DNA from 3 places in the Paenibacillus pedocola genome. Region 1 is predicted to be linked to each of the others. Evidence: riboswitches for the same ligand, from Rfam matches in the RefSeq annotation. Region 1 holds a riboswitch; each other region holds the start of a gene.

Region 1 (7,736 bases):
GGCCGCAAGCGCAGTGTCAGGTACCACTGGTTTGTCCGCGTCCAGGATATAGAAGTAGTCAAAATAAGGCGAGCTGCTGCCGTGCTTCAATACATCCTGCCAGAACGGATGCTCATAGCCGCAATGGTTGAACACCGCATCGAGCATGACCCGTATCCCCCGCTTGTGCGCCTCTTCTACCAGAAGGCCCAGTTTATCATTGTCACCGAAATGCGGATCAATCTTGAAATAATCTTTCGTATCATATTTGTGTGAGCTTGGCGAATCAAAAATAGGTGTGAAATAAATGCCGTCACAGCCCAGATCCCGGATGTAGTCCAGTTTTTCAATGACGCCTTGCAGATTTCCGCCGAACTTTTTATGAACGCCGTCCAGCTCATCACTGCCCCATTCCAGTAGATCTTCCCTATCTTTCGCATCCTCTTCAGCAGAACCCCGGTTGAACCGGTCCGGAAAAATCTGATACCATACCGTATCCTTTACCCAAGTCGGCGCCTCATACAGATCTTCTTCCAGAATATAAGGATAATAGAAATAGTTCGTGTGATCCTTAGGTGGTGTCCAGTCTTCGGGAAGCGGAACGAACTGCTGGCAGCCGGCAAAACAACACTCATGGCCGTCATTCAGCACAAAGCCATACTTAATTCTTCTCCAGTTAAAGCCCGGGAGCTCGGCAAACCAGCAATCATGATAACGGGTAACATACTCCTTCTTCATCTCCACATGCTGCATTGTATCAATAGCAAAATCATAGACATGCGAATCCTTGGCTACCGGTTTCCAGTTGAACGGATCAATAGCCAGCAAGGTGACCGACTGGATATCATCTTTTTTCGTTTTAATGCGGATATGCAGGGTCTCCGAATCATAGGCGTATGACAATGCCCCTTTAGGTTCATGAATAAATGCCGCTAAATCCATAGCAGTACACTCCTCACAGCGGAAATTTGAGCTTAACTTATACGTTTAAGTGATTTAAGTATAAAGTCCCTGCAGGCGGTCTGTCAATCCACGCCCGGCAGGGTTATAGGGATCATCCATTCAACTATGTATGGCTACGATTGTAGAATTTCATCAATCCGCTCCTTCGCACCTTTCCAGGAGGTCATAAGCGGGAACGCATATTCTTCCCGTGCTCTCAGATTCCATGGATGCGGAATGCACAGCACTTTCTTGCCCTCCTGTACAGCAGGGAGAAGATTATGCGGACCATCATCAATCAGCAGATCGAAATTGATCAGATGCTTCCGCTTGCAGGTAAAGAAGTTATCAGCCGGGATAAACGGCATATGCTTCTGCAGCCAGTTCCATTTTTCTACGACCGTTTTCGGTACAGCTGCAGTCACAATAATAACATCATAAGCATTGTGCAGCTTCTCCATCTCTTCAACCACATGCTCATCGAACAGCTCAAGCTCCTCATACAGACCCGGTCTTCCAAAAAAGATATCCATCGTGCTGTCCGGATGGCGCAGGTGGTCACTGTTCCAGTCGAACATATCCTCGTAGCGTAGCAGATGGGTTGGGAATTCATTATTGTTATGATAAATCGCCCGCTTAACGAGATGGCAGATAGTATCATCCATATCGACTGCGATAATTGGTTTTCTCATAGATTGTCTCCTATTTCTATATTCTATTTTTCTGTTCAGCCCCATACTGACCGTGTCCAGGCGATCTGGAAGCCCGCACGCTCCAGATTATTCTGGCTGGTAGACCCGAAGCTGGCCTGTGCAGCAACAAGCTGACAACCCGCAAAATGAGCTTCGTACAGTCTGCGTTGTATCAGTGCGGTTTGTATACCACGGTTCCGGTATTCCGGCGCGGTCGCAGCCAGCGTGCAGGAAGCTATACTCCCGCTAATATGCATCACTGCTACTCCAGCCGGCACATCATCAAGCGTAGCCAGAAACAGCTTCCAGCCCGGTCTATTCAGTAGTCCAATATTATTGTTCATGAAATGAGGTTTGGCAGATAGCGGCATCCCGGAGCCCAGGCAATGAATTTCGGCAAAAGAGTCAAATTCAGACGGCTGCGTTATTTCAGTAATCTTTATATTAGACTGTGACGCAGGCGGTTCTTGCTTAGGTAGCCCGTATAGCACAGAATGAAAGCCTGTTTGATGCAAGCCCTTTTCTGCCAGAGCTGTGAATAGCCTGGAACCGGAACGGACCGGATCGATATCGATCTGAAAGGCCCGGTCTCTGGACCGGTAGAACTGAAGGATAGCCTCCAACTGATCACTATCTTCATCCGAGAGTCCTTTAACGGAATTGAACAGTGCCCAAGGCATAGTCCTGATGTAAAAAGCAGCAGCATTCCCGAAACGTGCAATCTCCACTCCCTCCGGATTCCCTTTCCGCTCTAGGATGGATTGAATTCTTGATGTGAGATAGTCTGTCTCAGACTGCAGGATTTGTGCAGCAAGTGTGCGGGTCAGGACTGGAAGTTCCACTGGATTCACCTCCTCCATGTTAATACTCTAGCTAGCTTAGATCCTTAATATACCAGGCGTCACAGGCAAAATGCTCAGATCCGGCAAGCGGCTCCGCCAGCAGTGAGAAGCCCTGCTTCTGATAAAAGCGGTTCGCTGCGGCCATGGTCTGCAGCGTTTCCAGGTAACATTGTTTATAGTGGAGCTTGGCGAAATCGAGAGCAGTCTGTAACAGCTCCGAGGCGATTCCTGTACCTCTGGTTGACGTAGTGAGGTACATTTTCTGCAATTCACACACTTCATCCGACCCGTCAAAAGCGGCGATTCCACAGCCTCCCAGCACTTCCCCGTCTTCTTCTACAATCCAGTAAGCCCTGTTCTCTGCTGCATTGTAATAGCTGTAAAGATCATGCATGCTCGCATCAGCCCAGGCCAGCCCGTCACGGTTGCCTCCGTATTCAATCAGGCATTCACGGATAATCCGTTCGATTGAGCCGTTGTCTGAAATTTGAATCGGTCTTATGTTCATCTGTATTCTGCCCCCAACAATCCTAATCTGTTTTATTTTGCTATTATACAGGATTCAACAGACCTGAACTACTGATCCCGGCCGAAACAAACGAAACCAGCCCTGTACGGCACGAATAGCTATCGCCGCTGTACAGAGCTGGTTTGAATAATACTTCGATAATGGATTACTGTTCTTTATTTCTGCCGAGCAGCCCGCTAATCGCCTCGGTCACGTTCATACCGGTTAGCGTCTGAGTCAATTCAGGAATCTGGGTCATGATTTTGGCGATATCTCCGGTAATTTTGTTCACGCCGGATGAAGCTCCATCCTGTGAAATCACTGTAATCTTATCAACCTTAGCCAATGGGGACGCGATTTTCTCAGCCAGCTCAGGCAGAACCTTCAGGAATTCTACTGTGAGCGCGGCTTGCGTGAACTGTTTGTATGCTTCGGCTTTCTTCTCCAGTGCACCTGCTTCCGCCGCTCCAGCCAGTTGAACAATTTCCGCGTTAGCCTTACCCTTCGCCAGCTCTGCTTCGGCCGTTGCCAGCCCGCGTTTGGTTGTCGTGGCTGCCTCAGCTTCCGCTTCAAGAATTTGCCGCTGCTTGGCTGCTTCCGCTCTCATAATCGTAGCCTGGTTTTCCGCCTGAGCAGGCTTGATTACCGTTGCCTCCAGCTCCTTCTGTCTGAGCTCCACTTCGATTTCCCGGACTGTCCGGTTGGCTTCCGCTTCCATCTGCGTTATTTTGACCTGTTCAGTAACCAGCGACTGCTTGATTTTGTTCTGCTGCAATTCGTACGCAAGATCCGCCTGGGCTTTCTTCACTTCTGTCTCCAGCTTAAAGTCTGCCTGCTTAATGTTCAAATCCTTCTCGAACAGGGATTCCTTGGCGCGGGCAGCGGTTTCCGCTTCAATGGTGGCCTGATGTGCATTGGCTTTGGCAATGGAGGATTCTTTCTCAGCCTCCGCTTGTTTAATCTGAATATCGCGTTCTGCTTCCGCTTTGGCAATGCTGGCATCGCGGCGGATGCGCTCAATTTCCGGAACCCCCATATTGTCGATGTAGCCTTTGTCGTCGGTAATTTTCTTAATGGTGAAGCTGACTACTTCCAGCCCCATCTTATCGAGGTCTTCCGAGCAGGTTTCCCGCATCTTGCTGTTAATTTCGTCAGGTGTCTTAAGTATCGATTCTACCGATAATTGCCCGATTAAACCGCGCAGATGACCTTCCACTGAATGCAGGATTATCGTCTCGCGGTCTTCTTCCGGCCGGTCGATAAACTGCTCGCTGGCAGTCAGAATAGCGGTAGGATCACTTTTGATCTTAATCTGAGCGACTGCCTCCAGGTTGAGCTTGATGCCTTGCCGGGAGAACATTGCCTGCGCCGGGATGACATCAAAGCTCATCAGCATCATAGAGATCGTTTTATTGTTCTGGAAGCCGGGGATGACGAATGTCCCGCCGCCCTGTACCACTCTTTTTCCGCCAAGGCCGTACACAATCATCGCCTGATTGGGCGGAACCTTTTTATAAGAATTCACGATACTGAACAATGCAAGCAGGATAACTACAACAATTGCTGAGATTAAATAAAGAAGAACCATAACATTCGACACTCCCCGTTATTTATAATTGTCCGATTTCACTCTCAAAGAGAGTTACTGTTGCTATTCCTTTATCCACCTTCAGAATAATCACCCTATCGCCCTTGGTGAGCTGCTGGCCGGCTTCTGCCCTTACTCCTATGGATCGTTTCGTTCCGTGCAGCACATATTTCATTTCCCCAACCGCTCCATCCAATGCAGGAATACTGATGTATCCAAGTAGACCCGATGGATCATAATCCATTTCATTCATGCTGCTGTCATACCGGGTCATCACCCGGGCCAGCACTACATACATCAGACTGCCCACCAATAAGGCAACCACGGTGCAGATCAGCACCACTACAAGCATAGTCATCACGCTAAACCGCGTCAGGACATAACCCGTACCACCCCAGACTGTGACAAATACCATCAGCGGAAGTATAGGCACAAAACCCGGACCTCCAGCATCACCGCCTCCAACATGCATATGACTTGCCAGACCATGCCCATGAAATCCGCCGCTTAGGAGAAGCAGTAGTCCTACCCAGAAGCAGACGATAAATACAGTAACGATATCAATCCCCCCTTTGTAGCATTTGCGATAGTATTTAACACTCTTTCTTACGTTGTTATAAGACTTTTTGTCTTTATACAGAACGTTTTTTCTTCCTGCTTGCACAGCAAAAAGACCACAGAAGCGGCAGGGCTCTCCGTGGTCGGTTAATCGATCATGGCGCTCATCCTCTCTCTTCGAGGCTTACGGGGTTAGCTGACGGATTCGGGCAGCGAGATTGCCCTACCCTGCCAATGAGCTTAGCAAGGATTCACCCCGGGTGGGCCGCAGCGTCTTATCAGCAGCGTTCACCATTGGTTCCCCCGTTCCCGTTAACGGAATTCAGCCATTTGAGAACAGTTATATTATTCGGTTGCTGATTTGAATCTTACGCCTGTGTTCGTTTAATGTAAAACGTCCCATATGGAATAAAAAGCCAAATAATGCCGTCTCTTCACGAATGAAGGCGTATTCTTTGACTTCGCTCTTAAGCGCCCGATGATTTGCTCATTTTTACTCCATTTCTCGCAAGCTGTCCCATCCGGCCAGTAAACACCGCAAAAAACATCCCCGGATCTGCGCTCTTTTGATTTCCAACTGAAACGGCAAGCATGTTACGATAAGGTAGCTGGAATTCATCTTGACTCAGATCATAAGGAGCCTATTACAATGAACAAACTTGTCTTTTTCCTGGGTCCGGCAGGTGCCGGTAAAACTACATTAGCCAAGGCAGTTGCTTCCCGCCGCAAAGCCGCCTTTTTCGACATGGATATTTTATTAAGGCCTGCGGCAGATGCAATTATGACTATGCACGGGCTAGACCCCACAGACAGGGATTCCGCCGAATACAAAAGACTGTGCCGCGATCTGGGATACCGGATCACCATGGATGCCGCTCTCGATAATCTCGGCCTGGACAGCGATGTCTACGTGGTTGGACCCTTCACTAAGGAAGCAGCGGATCCTGGCTGGATTGAAAGCGAGCTGAAGCGGATCGGCCTAACACTGCAGGACGTTCTAGTCAAAGTCGTGATGGTCACATTAGCTGACGAGGAGCTTTTCCGCAAGCGAATACAGGGCAGGCATTCTCCGCTGGATGACTGGAAGTTCCGTCATTGGGAGCTCTTCCGCTCGTCACTCGGCAGCCGCACCCTTGCATGGCCTTTGCCGGAAGCAAATGTAACGCTGATCGACAATTCGCATCCTAATATAGCGGCTACCGCTGAGCAGGTAGAGCGGTTTATTTACAGTGATAATAATTAAAGAGAATGGACGTAAAACTTATATTCCCATAGTAATGCTTATCTTCAAATTCTCCTTACTCTCAATCCAAAAACAGCTACCCCAAGTTAACTCGGAGGTAGCTGTCGGTATTATATAGATAATATTCGGTCGATAAAGTATCGTTGATATAAGGGGGCTATCTGACAGAGCCAGATAAGCATTAGTCCCTTCTTTAAGCTCAGCAAGCTTCTGCTCAACAGCCGCAATTGCATCGGCTTCAGCAATTCAATCTAACGGTAGCTTATCTCCTTAGGAGTGCCTTCGTCAGGCTTGTCTCGATCACCACTTGTTTACCGCCCATCGGCTCCTAGTTGCGATATTATTCTTCGATTTTAAACCATGGGCCTGAAGCTTTAATTGTATTCCATAGTTTTTGAGGAAGCTCAAGCTCGCTTACCTTTGAAATCCTAATGGCTGTCTCAATTTCTGCTTCCTTATCATCCTGAACTTTTTCTACCCAGTCAGGATTCATAATCAACGTATGTCCAACAGCTGCGAGGGTTAATCCTTTATCCAATACGGCTGCAACATCATCTGGAGTTACCATAGAACCAGCAGCCATTACTGGCAATCTACCGTTTACATATCCCACTATTAATTCAAGATATGTTTCTTCATTTTGACTATCCACCGGCTTTGATGTGAGAGCATCCGTAAGTGAAGCATGCACATAATCCACACCTTCTGTAATCAGACGATCAATCAATGTATAGGTATCGTTCATTCGAAGACCACCTTCCATGGGTTCGTCAGGAGAAAATCGGTAGCCGAGAATAAACGGTTTTGTGGCATGCTTTTGAATTACAGATTTCATTTCATGAATGACAGCCAACGGGAAACGCAAACGATTTTCTAGCGTCCCTCCCCATTGATCCTCACGTCTATTGAAGAATGGAGAAAAGAAGTTTTGCAGCAAAAACCCATGTGCACCATGAATTTCAACGCCATCAAATCCTGCTTCAATGGCTCGTCTTGTTGTTTCTCCAAATGCACGAATTACGTCCAGGATCTCATCCTGAGAAAGTGCTCTCGGTAAAACTGAAGGGGCAAAGGCCGTAGCCTCAGTCTCTACAGCGCTTGAACTCACTACATCCCCATTTGGAGTCAGAGCCGGCAGTGCTTTATTCCCTGCATGGAAAACTTGAAGAACCGCAGGAGCTCCTCCACTTTTCGCCGCATCGGCTAATTTTCGTAAACTTGGAATAAATGTATCATTATAACCTGCAAACTCATGTGTAAAACCTATACCGTTTGCTTGAACATGCGTACATCCTGTAATAACCAGTCCTACACCGTTTACTCTTTTTTCATAATATCTCACTTCTTCATCTGAAATCGTGTAATCGTCATTACTGGCCCACGT
Region 2 (7,736 bases), 2.7 Mb from region 1:
AGCCTGATCTGGCTCAGTTCTATAATCTGGCGTTCAATCTCCTTCAGCTTGCTGCGGTAGAGCGGCATCACCTCTGCACAGAAGGACTCTTTATTCTTCAGTACACAATGCAGAAATCCGGCAATCTCCTCTGTCGACAGCCCCAGATTCAAATACAGCTTAATCGTCTCTACCGTTTCGACGGCCAGCGGCGAATACTCACGGTAGCCGTTGGCCTCCCGGAGCGGTGTAAGCAATCCTTGACGCTCATAATATCGCAGGGAACGGACACTGACACCTGTCCGCGCTGCAAGTTCACCTATTTTCATGGCATTCTCCCCGGGGTTCATGAGAAATGGTCTGCTTTCAGTATAAACCCTGACACCAGTGTCAGGGTCAAGGCTTTTATTTCTGCCGTATCTTTTGCTTTAATTTTGAACTATGCTACAATCTTAATTACAAAAATATAGAATCCCAGGAGGGCGATTTACCGATGTCTATTCAACAACTTCATACTCTGGATGAACTGCACCAATATGTCGGGCAACCCGGCAAGAAACTGCTTTTTAAGCACAGCACAACCTGCCCGATCAGCGCCAAAGCTAACGAAGAGTTTCTGGCGTTTGTACAGAGCTCTGATACGCCGGCAGCTATTGTTCATGTGATTGAAGACCGTCCGGTCTCGAACCAGATTGCTGAAGAATTCGGCATCAAACACGAATCTCCGCAAATTTTTCTGCTGGAAGACGGAGAAGTCCGCTGGAACACCTCCCACTGGAAAATCACCCGCGATGCCATCAAGGAGGCAGTGAGCAAATGAGCCAGTCTGTAATTGTCTACTCTACATCCGGCTGCAGCGACTGCAATCAGGTAAAACAGCTGCTCACAGAACAAGGCATTCCGTTCGAAGTGCGCGATGTTATGACCAGTACAGTCTATCAGGAGGAAGTAGAGAAGCTCGGCTTCATGGGAGTACCTGTCACTGTATCCGGAGAATATGCGGTCAAAGGCTTCAACCTTCCTGAGCTTAAGGAACTTATTGCTGCAGCGAAATAAATCATGAATGATTCCAGGAGGCTACAGCCATGACACAGGAGATCTGGATTAACCTGCCGGTTAAAGATGTTGAGAGGTCAACTGCCTTTTTCAATTCGATTGGATTCCATGCGGTGAGCGTTGGTAACGAGAGATCCAAGCTTGCCATAGGGCAAACGACGATTCTGCTGTTCCCGGATGCGGCGTTTGAGAAATTCACAGGTTCAACAATCGCTGATACTTCCCAATGCGCAGAAGTCATCTTTTCCATTGGTGCAGAAAGCAGAGAAGAAGTAGATGCCTTTATTCAAAAAGTAGAGTTTGCCGGAGGAAATATCTTTGGCAAGCCAAGTGAAGTGGACGGCTGGATGTACGGCGCAGGCTTTGCCGACCTGGACGGTCACCGCTGGAACCTGCTGTACATGGATGAGAGCAAAATGCCGAAACGCTAATATGAAAACGCCGGTTACCTGTTTAAGGTCACCGGCGTTTTTTTATCCCCCTATAAACTTATATCTTTCAGGTTCAATATTCGCACTCGGCTACCAGATGACCCACATTCCCGCTATGGGTATAGATGACATGGTCCGCCCCAAGCCCTTTGTATACCAGTCTCGGATTCATGGAGGTGGTAATGACAAAGATAGGCTTCGCGGTCCACGTCCGGCACATCTGCACATAACGGCAGCATAATGCCACACTGCTCTCGAACAGATAAATTCTGCCTACGGCAAACGGCGGCCTAAGCCAAGTATTCAGATGCCGGGTATCCACCTCAAAAATAACCTCAACCCCCAGCTCCTGGAGCCGCGCGTGTTCAGCCGGATTGTTGGCGAGCCCTGCCATCCGGCAGCCTTTTATTTGGAGCATTCTAACAAACTGTTCCCCTGCCTTCGTCGGAGCGCTAATGAGTACATATTCCTCCTGGCTGCCCATCTCTGTCTCCCCCTCCCGGTTCACGTTATAGCCGGCATTCATCTATACCAGCACAGCAAAAAACCACAAAGGATTCCCTTTGTGGTCCAATTAACGGTCACAATGCGCCTATCCTCTCTACAGTACGCTTACGAGGTTAGCTGCCGGATTCGGGCGTTGAGAGTCGCCCTACCTGTTATCCATACGAGACTTTTCAGTTCTCGCAGTTTCCCAGGATTCACCCCATAACCGGCTCCGCCTCTCACGATCGGCTTCCGGTTGTTTGGTTCCCCCGCTCTCCGTAAACGGAGATTAAGCGGATTGCTTATTCAATTGCGCTTAAACAGATGTAATCATACCTTCTGCGATGATCGCTTGTAAAACGCTAATAGCGCCAAAATAATGCATTAAATGGGATGATTACCGGTCAGATAACGCTTACTTAAGCTTTATTCTCCCTAATCCTCTGATTTCCCCGCTTTTCTGAGGGGTTAGGAAAAACAGATAAAGAATACCGGTTCGTGTATCTTCCGCGGAGTTTACAGCGGTTCTTGTCTTTTTCCAGTAAAAATCAAAAGATGACGCCTGAGCGAGAAAATGACCTGATAATCGCTGATAAATAGTCTTTTCGACTAGCGCAGCTTTGTTCCCGCCGCAATTCCCCGCTAATCCGCAATTAGAGAATCCCTTTGCTTTTTTACAAAGACATGCCGGAAAGAGTATGATTCGTGTTGAATCGATTCGCAAAAATGATGATATTCGAACGCTGAATTCCCGCCCAGCGGGAAACGGGGGAACCATCCGGCTAATACGGCCATGGGGTGAATCCTGAGGAGACTGCGACTCCCGCATTCTCACCAGGTAGGGCGACTCTCACCGCCCGAATCCTGCAGCTAACCTCGTAAGTGTATAGAGAGAGCCCCTTGATCCGCCACGTTTTGGCATCAGGCCTGTTTCCGCCTGTATCCGGACCGCAGGCAGAGGTTCTCCTCTGCCTGCGGTTTTTTGCGCACCCCTATACATTGAAGGCAGACAGCTGTGATTCTCTATCTTATCCATCTCTTAATCCAGGAAGGAACGTGCTGACATGCCTGACCTATTATCCCCGCAGCCGGCCGCTGCCGCCGGATTTGAGCAATATATCCGGGAGTACAGCGGAGGTGTCCTTGCGCTTAGCTCCATTCTGCTCGGGAAGGGCAGTGAGGCTGAGCGGGTGACGGCCGGAACCTTCAACAAGCTGTATGAGCCGTATTGCAAAGGAAAGCTGAAAGCAGCCGACTTTCCGGTAGAAGCCTACCGGGAGTGCATCCTGCAATGCACAAAATCCGCGAAGAGCCGGAATCTGCGCACCTCTAAAGAGTTGTCGTGGGACGATCAGCTCGTAAAAGCGCTATGGTATGGACTGCTGCTTCCGCTGCCCGAAATCGGCAAAATTCTCGGCAAGAGCCTGCCGGCGCTGAAGGCTCAGCTCCGGCAGGTTCGTGAGCACACGGCGGGGCAGAAGCCGCTGAGATCACAGGCTAATTTGTCTATTGTGTAAATGGCCGCCTGTTCTTCTGATTCATTCACCAATAAAGCCGCAGCAATCCGCTGCGGCTTTATTGGCTTTACTTGCCCTTGCTGTTGCCTTTACTCTTGCTCTTGCCTTTGTTTATGTCTTTGCCCTTACTGTTGCCACTCTTGGCAAACCGTAAAAAAGCCATCAGGCATCCCAGAATTCCAAGACCAAGCAGCAGAGTCTGCAGCGCCCCCAGCAGTGTTGAGCCTTCGGGCCTAAGCATACTGCTTACTATGATCAGTACAATGGAGACCGTGACCAGCACGGGAGTTTTTATGTTTAATTTCAAAATCACCACTCCTTACTATTAAGGTACACTATAAACGGCCGGATCACCAGTTTTAGTGAGTCCCTTAGCTGCTGCGCCCAAAAAGGCACCTCCGCATTAACTGCGGAGATGCCTTTAAATAGTTGTCCCTGAAACGAATTTAGCTTAATGGCTGCGCTTATGATACTTGCCAAAGAATACGATCGCCAACAGCATTCCGGTAATGCCTATACCTGTTAGAAGCCCTTGCGTAAAATCCATCAGATTCGACCCGCTATCTGGAACAAGTCTGCTAGACGTCAGCGAGAAGAAAGATGATATAAACAGCAGCGCTAAGTTTTGTTGTTGTTTTTTATCCATAATTCCCACTCCTTAAATTTTGTAGGCCTTCATAGCTTTTCTAATCTCTTTGATACTAGGACGTTTACCATACATCAGGACACCTGTGCGGTAGATCTTAGCCGCCAGCCAGCCTAACAGGAAGATAGTAACCAGCAGAATAACCAGTGAAACTGCGATTTCCCATACGGCCACATCCCCGACACCGATCCGCAGCAGCATGCTGAGCGGTGAAGTGAACGGTACGTAGCTGGCGATCTTAACCAGCAGTGTGTCCGGTGCAGAAACGCTGAATGTCGGAATATAGTAGTTCACAAAACCCAGCATCATCACCGGCATGCTTGCCTGGCCCAGCTCCTCAGTGCGGCTCACGATCGAGCCTACAGCGGCATACATCAGCGCATACAGGAAGAAGCCCAGAATATAAAGGATGAGGCCGTAAACCAGAATGCCTATATTCAATTGACTCAAGTCAAGATCGAAATCCGTCAGAATACCCGAGTTATGCGGCAGCATCAGGTTCGCCGCAATGCTTGCGGCAATGATCGCAATCTGCAGCAGCCCGACCAGGAACACCCCCAGCACCTTGCCGAACATCTGGCTCAGAGGTGAAGCGCTCGTAATCAGAATTTCCATAATGCGCGAACTCTTCTCCGCTGTGACCTCAGCGGCAATCATATTGCCGGTCAGCATAATCGACAAGAAGAAGAGCATCAGCAGTACATAGACAATCACATAATTGATCGCAGGTGCAGATTCATCCTGACTGGCGCCGTCAGTCCCGCTTCCTCCGCCGATCTGCTGCGTCTCTATAGTGACCGGCGTGAATATGGCGGACACTTCCTGCTGCGTAAGCTTGCCTTCCGTAATCAGCTGCGTATTGACCTGCTGCAGGGCAGCTTGCAGATAACTTTGGATATCTCCGTCCAGCTCTCCTTCATTGCTGTGGTAAGTGACCGGAGGTACACCTCCGCCCGCCGCAGTGCCGAAGGTGAGATAACCTTTAATATCGCCCTCCTTGAGTCCCTTTTGAAGGGCTGCATCTTCCGCAGATGCATAGGACTCCAGCGATACCTGGGTCTCGGAATCTTCGGGCGCAGTATAGGCCAGCAGCAGTTCCGATACCGGGGTTCCGGCTTCCGTCACCACTCCGATGCGCGCAGCACCCGCTTCGTCGTCCCCGTTGAACTTGTCGATAAAATAAGGAATGTTCATACCGATGGTAATCAGCAGCACGATAATCAGCGTTGTGATCGAAAAAGATTTAGTCCGCACCTTATTCTTGAATGTAAAACCGATAATCGTTCCCAGCTTATTCATTGGATTCACCCACCGCTCTGATAAAGATTTGGTTTAGCGTCGGTTCCTTGATTTCGAAATGTTCAACTTCACCGGCAAGCACGGCGTGCTGCAAAATCCGCTGCGCTGCTCCAATCTCACTGATCGCCAGCACATAGCCCCGTTCCTGCCTCTGCACTGCGGTTACTCCGGCGATTCCCTCCAGCCCGGAGACTTCTCCAACCGTCCGCAGGAATACCTCCTCACGCGGATAGCCCTTTTTAATCTCGCGGATATCGCCTTGAACTACTGTATTGGAACGGTCAAGGATGGTAATATTCCGGCACAGCTCTTCGACATGCTCCATGCGGTGGGTAGAGAACAGGATACTCGTCCCCTGATCGCGCATCTCTCTGACGGTGTCCTTTAAGAGCTCTACATTTACAGGATCCAGTCCGCTGAAGGCTTCATCAAGGATAAGAATTTGCGGCTTATGTACAACGGCAGCGATAAAACCCATTTTCTGCTGATTGCCCTTGGAGAGCTCCTCAATCTTCTTGTTGTAATATTCCGGCACTTCAAAGCGGTCCAGCCAGTAACGCAGGCTCTTCTCCGCATCGCCTGCAGCCATGCCGCGCAGCCGGGCCAGATAGATGATCTGCTCGCTGACCTTCACCTTCGGGTAGAGGCCGCGCTCTTCCGGCAGATAGCCCATCAGATGCTGCAGCTCGCTACTGAACGGCTTGCCGTTATAGAGGATCTTCCCCTCATCGGGATAAATCAGACCAAGCACCATGCGCATTGTTGTGGTTTTGCCGGCGCCGTTGGCCCCCAGCAGCCCATAAATTTCGCCTTGCTCCACCTTCAGGTTAATTCTGTTTACTGCCGTTTTATCACCATATTGCTTCACTACCTGTTCCAGCTTCAAAGCTTCCATTCGTTAGTCCCCTCTCTTCTGGTCGATCAGGATCGGACGATGTCCTTGTGTCCATAAGCTGAGTATTTCATCCAGTTCCAGTGCCCGGCTCTTAATAACCTTTACGCCCAATTGTTGGATGCGTTTCTCATTTTGATGAAATTTCTGGGTAATAAATGAACCCATTCCAGATGACTCCCAGGTGAAATTCAGGGCATCCGGCAATTCTGCCGCTAATTCATGTAGTTCTTCCTCATCTGCCGCATTCACCCAGACCTCATTCCAGGAGCCGAACAGACTGTCTTTCTCGGCCATGCCGAGCAGCTGTCCATGATGCATAAGCACAATATAATCGGCCAGCCTCCGTACTTCCTCGATGATGTGGGTACAAATCAGCACCGTTGCGTTAGTCTCATCCATATATTTACGCAGTGCTTCTATCAGGATCTTCCAGGCAAAAGGATCAAGACCGGAAGACGGCTCATCCAGCAGCAGCAGCTTGGGCCGGGCTGCCAGCGCAGCGGCAATCTCGAACTTGCGGCGCTCGCCCTTCGACATCTTGCCCAGCCTCGCCCCTTGCGGCACCTCGAATCTGCCCAGCAATTCTTCAAAATACTGCTGGTCCCATGCCGGGTACCACTGACGGCGAAACTCAGCCGCCTCTTCCGCTGTCCATAGATTCTCCTCACTCTGCGAGTTCTCCGGGACATAAGCAATGGTTTGCCGCAGGGCGAGCGGCATCCCGTTCCCGTGCGCCTCTTCAAACCAGCGGATCTCGCCCTCTTCAGGGAAGCTCAGCTGCATCAGCATGTGCAGCAGTGTGCTTTTGCCGGAGCCATTCTGGCCCACTAGTGCGGTTATATAGCCCTGCGGTAGATTCAGATTAAGCGGTCCGATAATCCGGTTACGCCGTTTCTTGCTTACGTTCCGCAGTTCTATGGCCTGTTGTACCATGAAATGACTCCACCCTTCATTCAAGTTTGTTATATTTGCTCTTCACCATGTCCGTAAATATCCGGGTCAGCTCCTCTGCGCTGCATTGCACGGACAACCCGACATCGACTGCGCTTTCCAATGCTTTGCGGACGGCTTCCAGCTTGTATTCCTCCATGGCACCTTCCCCCACATGGGAGACGAATGTGCCTGTTCCCTGCCGGGTCCGCAGCAGCCCTTCATTCTCCAGATCCTGATAAACCCGGCGGACCGTGATGACGCTGCATTTCAAATCTCCGGCAAATTCGCGGATCGAAGGAAGCAGTGTTCCTTCTGTAATTCCGCCGCTGATAATGAGTGACCGCAGCTGTGTTTCAATCTGATGGTACAACGGCTCAGCGCTATTCTCGTTGATCTGAATGGGTATCCACATATTTACCACCGCCCTCTCATACGAGATCGCGGCTCTTAAGCCGTTGAATCGTCCATGCGGAGAACAGCTGTACCGATGCAGT
Region 3 (7,736 bases), 260 kb from region 1:
ACTCCTTACAAATTTATATTATTTCAGGCCTTTGATCTGGCTAACAAATATAAGAAATACGGTGCGCCGATGATCGCCACAACGATACCGGTTGGTAATTCCGCGGGCTGCAGAATCCACCGGGCGATGGTGTCAGCGGTAATTAACAGCAGGGCGCCCACTAATGCGCATGCCGGCAGCAGTACCTGATGCTTCGGACCAACCAGCCTGCGGGCCAGGTGAGGTGCGATTAGACCCACGAATCCAATACCGCCGCTTACGGCAACACAGGCACCTGACAGAATGACTGCGGCAGCCAGCAGCAGGATACGTTCCTTCTCCACCGGCAGCCCCAGCCCAGCCGAGGTCTGATCGCCGAGACTCAACAGATTAAGCACCCGGGACTTGTAGAAGGTATATGGAAGCAGAATGACAATCCAAGGCAAAAGAGCAAGTACAAACCGCCAATCCCCGCCCCAGATTTTACCGGCCAGCCAAATCGACACGAATTGAAAATTTTGCGGATCCAGCCTTAAGGATAAAATCAGCTGGAAAGCGTAGATACCAGCTCCTACTGCAATCCCAATCAGAATCATTCTGGTGGGTGACAAGCCGTCTTCACGGCGGTAAGACAAACCATAAATCAGTGCTGCAGTAAGCACAGCTCCAACCAGTGCCATCAGCGGAAGTACATAAATATGAGCAGCGGTTGTATCCGGTACAAACGAGATAAAAATGATGACAGCAAATCCCGCACCAGCATTGATGCCCAGTGTGGATGGCTCGGCCAGGGCATTGCGCGACAGACCTTGCAGGATGCAGCCTGATACAGCAAAGCCTGCACCAACGAGTATTGAAATTACGATGCGCGGCAGACGGAAATCAAACAGAATGAGCTTCTGCTGCTCAGTTCCGCCGCCAAGCAATGTATGTAAGACATCAAGCGGCGACAAGCGCATGAGTCCTGTATTCATACTGATAACAAACATGACAATAATGAGAATAGCCAGCAGCGATATTATAGTGATGTCCCTGCTGCGTCTCGGCTTCACTGCGGGAGAGGCTTGGAATCGGTTCATTATAGCTCCCCCTTCCGCTTGCTCGCCAAATATACAAAAAACGGTACGCCGATAACAGCAATTAAAGCGCCAATCGGAGTTTCATAAGGGGCATTAATAAGTCTGGCCGCAATATCAGCAAAAATAATCAGAAGACTTCCCAGCACCGCCGAACAGGGCAGAATCCACCGGTAATCCACGCCGACCAGATATCGTGTTATATGCGGTATTATCAGCCCGACAAAAGCGATAGGTCCTACCGTCGAAACAGCCGCCCCTGCCAGAATCACAACGACTATCATCCCGATAAATTGTACTAGCCTTGTGCGCTGCCCCAGCCCTGCCGCTACATCCCGGCCCAGACTCAGCAGGGTAATCGAGCGTGACAGCAGCATGGCGAGAATCAGTGCTCCTGTAATCCATGGTGTCATGATTCTGAGCTGGGTCCAATTGGCCCCACCAATGCCGCCAGCCATCCAGAAGGCGATGTCTTGGGATAGATGAAACAGAATTGCTACCCCTTGGCTCACGGCAAGTAACAGCGCGCTTACTGCTGCACCTGCCAGAGTCAGCCGCAGCGGCGTCAGGCCGCTGTGGGAAAGTGAACCTATCCCGAATACCAGGATAGATGCGGCTGCGGCACCGATGAAGCAATACAACATGATGTATAAAAAGGATGACGCTGGTGCTAAGGCAAAGGTTAATGCTAAAGCGGCACTGGCACCGGCATTCAGGCCAAGCAGACCCGAGTCTGCCAGCGGATTGCGGGTCATTCCCTGCATAATTGCTCCCGCGACGGCAAGACAGGCTCCGACTAAGGCGCCTGCCAGTGCGCGGGGAATCCGCAGCTCCCTGATGATCTGATGCTGCTGCAGATCCGGGTTAAACCTGAATACAGCTTCCCAGACCGTCGCCAGCTTGATATCTGCCGCACCTACCGATACGGAAAGCGCGAGACCGAAGAGCATTGCTGCAAGTCCGAAAAATAAAATAAAAGCAGCCGCAGCCGGTCTGGATTTCAGTGGCATCGCTCCATCCATCTTTGTAGATTCAGCTGTAGAATGTGTAGATGCGGCCATAAGTCTTCCCCTTAATGGATTAAATTCAAGTCATTGATGATAACGAATCTCACTTGATTGATACTGTATATCATTCTCATTATCGCAAATAAAAGAAACATGTACAAGACTCCAGGTATCTCATGAAAAATTTGTTCTGTTTTTCACAAAACACTTAAAAAAGATGCAGGCCTTATACCCGAAGGTATAAAAACCTGCACATTTCTCGGGCCGCTAAAGAAATTTTCAGCTCCCTTATTTTACAAGCGCGCTAAGCACATCATCAATCGTTTTGGAGTTAGCATAAGCACCGCTGTAGAGCCAGCTGCTGGATGCACTGAGTTCTGTAACATTTCCTGCCTTAACAGCAGGAATCCCCTTCCAGATGGGTCCGTTCAGAATTTCTGATGCATCTGTTTTATCGCTGTTCACAAGGAAAATATGATCAGCAGTCAGTTCAGCCAGTTTCTCAAGTGATATAGGATTCCAGGTCGCTCTGGAGTCAGCCGGAATCTCTGTTACAAGGTTAGGAAGCTTCAAGCCAAGGTCGCCGTATAATACAGAGCCACTGCTGCGTGTTTCATCCACAATAAAGAAGCTCTTTTGCACCAGCCACAAAATGGCAACGGATTTGTCACCGGATGATGCTGTAATTTTTTCCTTAGCGTCTGCAGCCTTTTGGTCGTATTCAGCAATCGCTTGTTCAGCCTCAGGAGTCTTATTCAGCAGTTCACCGATTGTAAGCAGCGTTTTGCGCCAGTCCTTGCTGATCTCATCGCCCAGTACATAGGTAGGCGCGATTTTGTTCAGCTGATCATACAGACCGTTCTGCACACTGCCTTCAGACTGGACGATATGGAAGTCCGGTGCGAAGCTGGTTACAGCCTCCAGCGGAAGATCGTAGCTGATCGTAGGCACATCTTTAAGCGCGTCGGACAAGTAGTCCTGAATCCCGTTTGACACGGACCATTGGGCAACTGGAGTTACCCCGAGTGTTACCAGATAGTCTTCCAGATAAGAACCAAGCACACGCTGTGGATTTGCAGGAACAGTTACTTTATGCCCCATGGCATCAGTCACAGTCTTCTCCGCAGCCGGAGCAGCGGTTTCTGTTGGTGCAGTTGTAGCCTCAGCGGTTGCCGCAGGTGCAGCACTAGAATTTGCCGCATTGCCATTGTTGTTATTGCCGCAAGCGGACAAGAATACAGTCATTGTCAAGAGGCCGGCCAAGACCAGCTTCCTACTCCCGGATTTCTTTTGATCAAACAAAAACATGTAATACCCCTCCTGTATATTTATCCTTTTTGGTCAAAGGTTTTTGAAGTGCCTTCGCCTTAACTCTTTAAATGATATTGATTCTCATTATCTATGTCAATATAATATTTATTTCCCTATCTGTATACTGAGATTCAGATCCGGTTAAAATCCATAAAAAAACGGCTGCCTCCGTGAAATACGGAAACAGCCGTCTGCTGGAATATACCTGTCTATTTGTGCAAATGATAAGGTACTGTCGCTACAACAATATCTTTTTGATTCATTAAATACGAGCGGATGAACAAGCTGGTCTGGTTATGGAGAATCGCCTGCCACCAATGCTTAGTGATAAATTGTGGAATCAGTATTGTAATATGGTCCGTCGAGGCTGTCTTCCACTCTACCGTATCAATAAACTTCACTAACGGACGGATGATGCTGCGGTAACGGGAACGAAGGACAATCAGGCGTACGCCCGGATTCCATTCCTCCCACTTTTGCTCCATCTTGTGAATCTCTTCTTCATCAAAACCAACATACACAGCGACCACATTTTCGGTCAAAGACTTCGCATAGCTGATCGAATGCAGCACGGCACGTGTAACACCAGCGACTGGAACCACTACGGTACTTCCCTTGATACACGGTTTATCTGTAGATGGACAAATGCGCAGCTGATCTGCCGTATTCTGATAATGGCCGTGAATGCGGTGGAATACGATCATAACAACCGGCAGAAAGATGAAAGCCATCCAGACACTTGAGAATTTCGTAATAATGAAAATCAGTGTAATCGTAAGTGTAGTGAGCATACCCACTGTATTGACGGCAAATTTGTTTTGCCAGCCTTTTGGTTTGTCTTTATACCAATGCACCATCATTCCAAGCTGGGATAAAGTGAATGGGATAAATACCCCTACCGCATAGAGCGGAATCAGGCTTTCTGTATTTCCGTGGAATGCAGCAACCAGCAATGCTGATAGCACACCGAGAAAAATAATACCATTAGAGAAGCCCAGCCGGTCTCCGCGGACCATAAAGGCATGGGGCAGATATTTGTCTTTGGCGAACATAAAGGCAAGCAGCGGGAATGCCGAGTATGCCGTATTTGCTGCCAGGAACAAAATCACTGCCGTGATCCCTTGAATGAAGAAGTACAAACCGCCGCGGCCGAAAGTGGATTCAGCAATTTGCGAAACAACGGTTGCTTTTTCATCAGGCATTACTCCGTACCAGTAGGCCAGCAGGGTGATTCCTGTAAACATAATACCAAGGATAAGCCCCATCATCATCAAGGTTTTGGCTGCATTTTTTTCGGCCGGCGCCTTGAAGTTCGGGATAGCATTCGATACCGCTTCTACCCCGGTCAAGGCTGAACAGCCGGAGCTGAACGCCTTAAGCAAGAGGAACAGGCTGACGTTTGATACAGCAGACCCGATTTCAGGCACATTGGCATGAGCGCCGCCGGTCATGTATTTGAATACTCCGGCAACAATCAGGACAAAGATAGATACTACGAACAAATATACCGGGATTGCTATAAAAGAAGCCGATTCCGTAACACCGCGCAGATTGACAATTGTTAACAGTAAAATAACGGATACCGCAATCAGTACAGAATGATCATGCAAACCTGGAAAAGCGGATGTAATCGCGTCTGTACCGGCTGAGGCACTAACCGCAACAGTAAGAATATAATCTACCAATAAAGAGCCTCCGGCTAACAGGCCGGTAGGAACACCGAGATTGCTCTTGGCCACGATGTATGCCCCGCCCCCTTGCGGATAAGCGAAGATCGTCTGGCGATAGGACAAAATAAGTATGGCCAGCAAGCCCAGAACGGCTAATGCAATTGGCAGTGAGTACCAGATGGCAGTGAAACCTGCGGCCACCAGTACAATCAGGATTTGTTCCGTTCCGTAGGCTACAGACGAGAGCGCATCAGAAGACAGGACAGCCAGTGCTTTCACCTTGGATAACTTTTCATGATCGAGTTCGTTCGACTTCATCGGACGCCCGATCAATAGTCGTTTTACCTTGCTTACCATTGTAGTAACAGTTCCTCTCTTTGTGAGTTGAAACGGTAGTACCGTGCGCTGTTTTCATAGGCGGATTTCATAAATGCAGGCACAAAAATAAGCATACGGAAATGATCCGCATGCCTAGGCATGGTCATTATCCCACCCTTGCTTACGAGGTTAGCTGGCGGATTCGGGCTGTGGTAGCCCTACAGTTGCAGTCATTGTGACTGCTTCCGATTCACCCCAATGGCCTTACGGCCAAGTTTGGTTCCCCCGTTTTCCCTTCGGAAAATTCAGCGCATATTCAACTTCTCACAAGGTCTAATGATAGTCTACAATGCATTTACAGTAAAGCTTTGAATCAAATGAAAAAAGAATGAAAAAACATCCAAAACACGCAAATCCAAGATCGGGGATAAGTCGATCTTTCATTCTCTTGCATTATCCCTCATTACCTTGGTTTTAGAGTGTTTTGGATGTAAAATGTGACAAAAAAATCAGGAATAATTTAGGCTTGAATTCAGTCTACCCGCTGCCTATTCCATCTGATCAGTCTTGCGTCCGGTCCACAGCAATATTGTGATCAGCACAAACGCTGTCAGAGCCATTAAAGGAATTGTAATGAACCCCAATAAGTTAATATAATCCTGATTACAAGGAACGCCGATGGTGCAAGGAAGCACTTTGCTCAGCGCAGGAATCTTCTGCTCGGAATAGTGATACAATGAGATGCTCCCGCCAATAATACTTAAAGGCAATACGTAGGGAATGATGCGCTTATCCCCCCGGTACGTGGCAATTCCAAGCAGAAACAGCTGCGGATACATAAAGATACGCTGGAACCAGCACAGCTTACAGGGTTCATATTTGAGGACTTCACTTAAGTACAAGCTGCCGGCAACGGCAATGATGGACACAAACCAGGCCAAATACAGACAGTGGCGGCGGCAAAAGGTAGAGAATTTCATCACTCGGCATCCACCGCATCAGAAGCGACTTTGATCTGGGCGTCGATGGCTTCAATATTAAACGGTTCTTTAACCATCACTCCGTTAACAAATACGGTTGGTGTTGAACTAACTCCTGCGTTTTTAGCAAGGTCAATATCGGTCTGTAGTTCATCCATATAGGTCTTGTCTTCAATATCTTTGCGCAGCAGATCAAAGTCAACCGGCAGGTTTTCCTTTCGGGCCAGATCCACTAAATAGTCTGTGGTCGCCCATTCCTTGTTCTCGTCGCCCTGATTGGCATATAGAGCGTCATAATAGGTCCAGAATGCATCACTGTTCTGATGATAGACAGACAATGCGGCAAGCGAGGCTGTAGTCGAATCCGGTCCGATAAAAGCCATGTTTACAAAATAAAAGGCTGCTTTATCCTGATTCACATACTCCTGGACAATCTGCGGCTTAATGACACCGGTGAATTGAGCGCAGGCCGGGCATTTAAAATCACCGAATTCGACGATTTTGACCGGTGCATCCTCTTTTCCGAGTCTTGGAAGTTCACTGTAGTTAAAACTTAACGGCTCGGCGGAAGAAACCTCATTGGAATTGTCCTTTGCTGCCAGCAAGTATAACCCTACAAAGATAATGACTACTAAAGCTATTGTGCTGACAATCAGGATTCTCGTTTTCTGCTTCTGCTGTTCCAGCTCTGCCTTACGTTTCTCCTGTTTGCTCATTTGGGGAATCGCGGCGGTTTTCCGTTTGTTTTGGCTCAAATGAGAGTTCCTTTCTGTCCATTAGGACCCATAAGATATGAATCATATAATTTAAAATTATATAATTAAACTTCTCACTTTGGCAAACCAGAGCTTACACGGCCTCCGGTTTCATTTGCCTCCCCTTCTGTTCACTCTTATCCTGCACTTGCCGGGGCTCTGTCTCCGCGGACGGCAGCCTAATATTCAAAATAAACTCTGTACCTTTATCAACCTCCGATTCTGCCCAGATTCGTCCATTCATTAGCTCTATCAGCTTCTTGCAAATTGCGAGGCCCAGCCCTGTACCTTGATACTGCCTGCTATGGGAGGCATCCAGCTGGGTGAACGGCTGAAACAGCAGCTCCAGTTTTTCCGGAGGAATTCCGATTCCTGTATCTTTTATCCGGAATGTTAAGCCCTGGCCATTCTCTTGCCCACCAGAGGATTCTACTGTTACATGTATATCACCAAACGGAGTGAATTTCACGGCATTACCGATTAGATTCACCATAATTTGACGGATCCTTAAGCTGTCTCCGACCAAATATTCTGGAATATCCTGCGATACCTGCAAATGGAGCTGCAGATTCTTTTCTCTGGCGGTTGCCTCAAACAAATCAATACATTCCTCCAGCAATACAGGCAGTTGAAAGGTTTC

What was found. A riboswitch is a leader RNA that binds a small molecule or an ion and turns the genes downstream of it on or off. The one in region 1 is predicted to bind cyclic di-AMP.
Region 2: another riboswitch for cyclic di-AMP. It lies ahead of QU597_RS02580 (hypothetical protein); the one in region 1 lies ahead of QU597_RS28870 (NfeD family membrane protein).
Region 3: another riboswitch for cyclic di-AMP. It lies ahead of kimA (potassium transporter KimA); the one in region 1 lies ahead of QU597_RS28870 (NfeD family membrane protein).

The regions. Positions count from the first base shown of each region.
Region 1 covers NZ_CP134223.1:3,246,043-3,253,778, reverse strand. Annotated here, with positions in the region: gene QU597_RS14145 (glycoside hydrolase family 13 protein) at 1-921, opposite strand, end outside; gene QU597_RS14140 (5' nucleotidase, NT5C type) at 1,056-1,613, opposite strand; gene QU597_RS14135 (GNAT family N-acetyltransferase) at 1,649-2,455, opposite strand; gene QU597_RS14130 (GNAT family N-acetyltransferase) at 2,487-2,963, opposite strand; gene QU597_RS14125 (flotillin family protein) at 3,130-4,551, opposite strand; gene QU597_RS28870 (NfeD family membrane protein) at 4,574-5,215, opposite strand; cyclic di-AMP (ydaO/yuaA leader) riboswitch at 5,276-5,447, opposite strand; gene QU597_RS14115 (P-loop nucleotide/nucleoside kinase family protein) at 5,759-6,352, shown strand; gene QU597_RS14110 (NADH-dependent flavin oxidoreductase) at 6,693-7,736, opposite strand, start outside.
Region 2 covers NZ_CP134223.1:583,863-591,598, reverse strand. Annotated here, with positions in the region: gene QU597_RS02605 (MerR family transcriptional regulator) at 1-308, opposite strand, end outside; gene ytxJ (bacillithiol system redox-active protein YtxJ) at 473-799, shown strand; gene QU597_RS02595 (glutaredoxin family protein) at 796-1,035, shown strand; gene QU597_RS02590 (VOC family protein) at 1,065-1,466, shown strand; gene QU597_RS02585 (hypothetical protein) at 1,540-1,950, opposite strand; cyclic di-AMP (ydaO/yuaA leader) riboswitch at 2,059-2,258, opposite strand; cyclic di-AMP (ydaO/yuaA leader) riboswitch at 2,684-2,851, shown strand; gene QU597_RS02580 (hypothetical protein) at 3,017-3,469, shown strand; gene QU597_RS02575 (hypothetical protein) at 3,537-3,776, opposite strand; gene QU597_RS02570 (hypothetical protein) at 3,921-4,115, opposite strand; gene QU597_RS02565 (ABC transporter permease) at 4,128-5,414, opposite strand; gene QU597_RS02560 (ABC transporter ATP-binding protein) at 5,407-6,309, opposite strand; gene QU597_RS02555 (ABC transporter ATP-binding protein) at 6,313-7,242, opposite strand; gene QU597_RS02550 (GntR family transcriptional regulator) at 7,259-7,654, opposite strand; gene QU597_RS02545 (hypothetical protein) at 7,671-7,736, opposite strand, start outside.
Region 3 covers NZ_CP134223.1:3,509,003-3,516,738, forward strand. Annotated here, with positions in the region: gene QU597_RS15335 (FecCD family ABC transporter permease) at 24-1,058, opposite strand; gene QU597_RS15340 (FecCD family ABC transporter permease) at 1,058-2,116, opposite strand; gene QU597_RS15345 (iron-hydroxamate ABC transporter substrate-binding protein) at 2,351-3,370, opposite strand; gene kimA (potassium transporter KimA) at 3,583-5,400, opposite strand; cyclic di-AMP (ydaO/yuaA leader) riboswitch at 5,525-5,682, opposite strand; gene QU597_RS15355 (disulfide oxidoreductase) at 5,910-6,341, opposite strand; gene QU597_RS15360 (DsbA family protein) at 6,341-7,096, opposite strand; gene QU597_RS15365 (ATP-binding protein) at 7,191-7,736, opposite strand, start outside.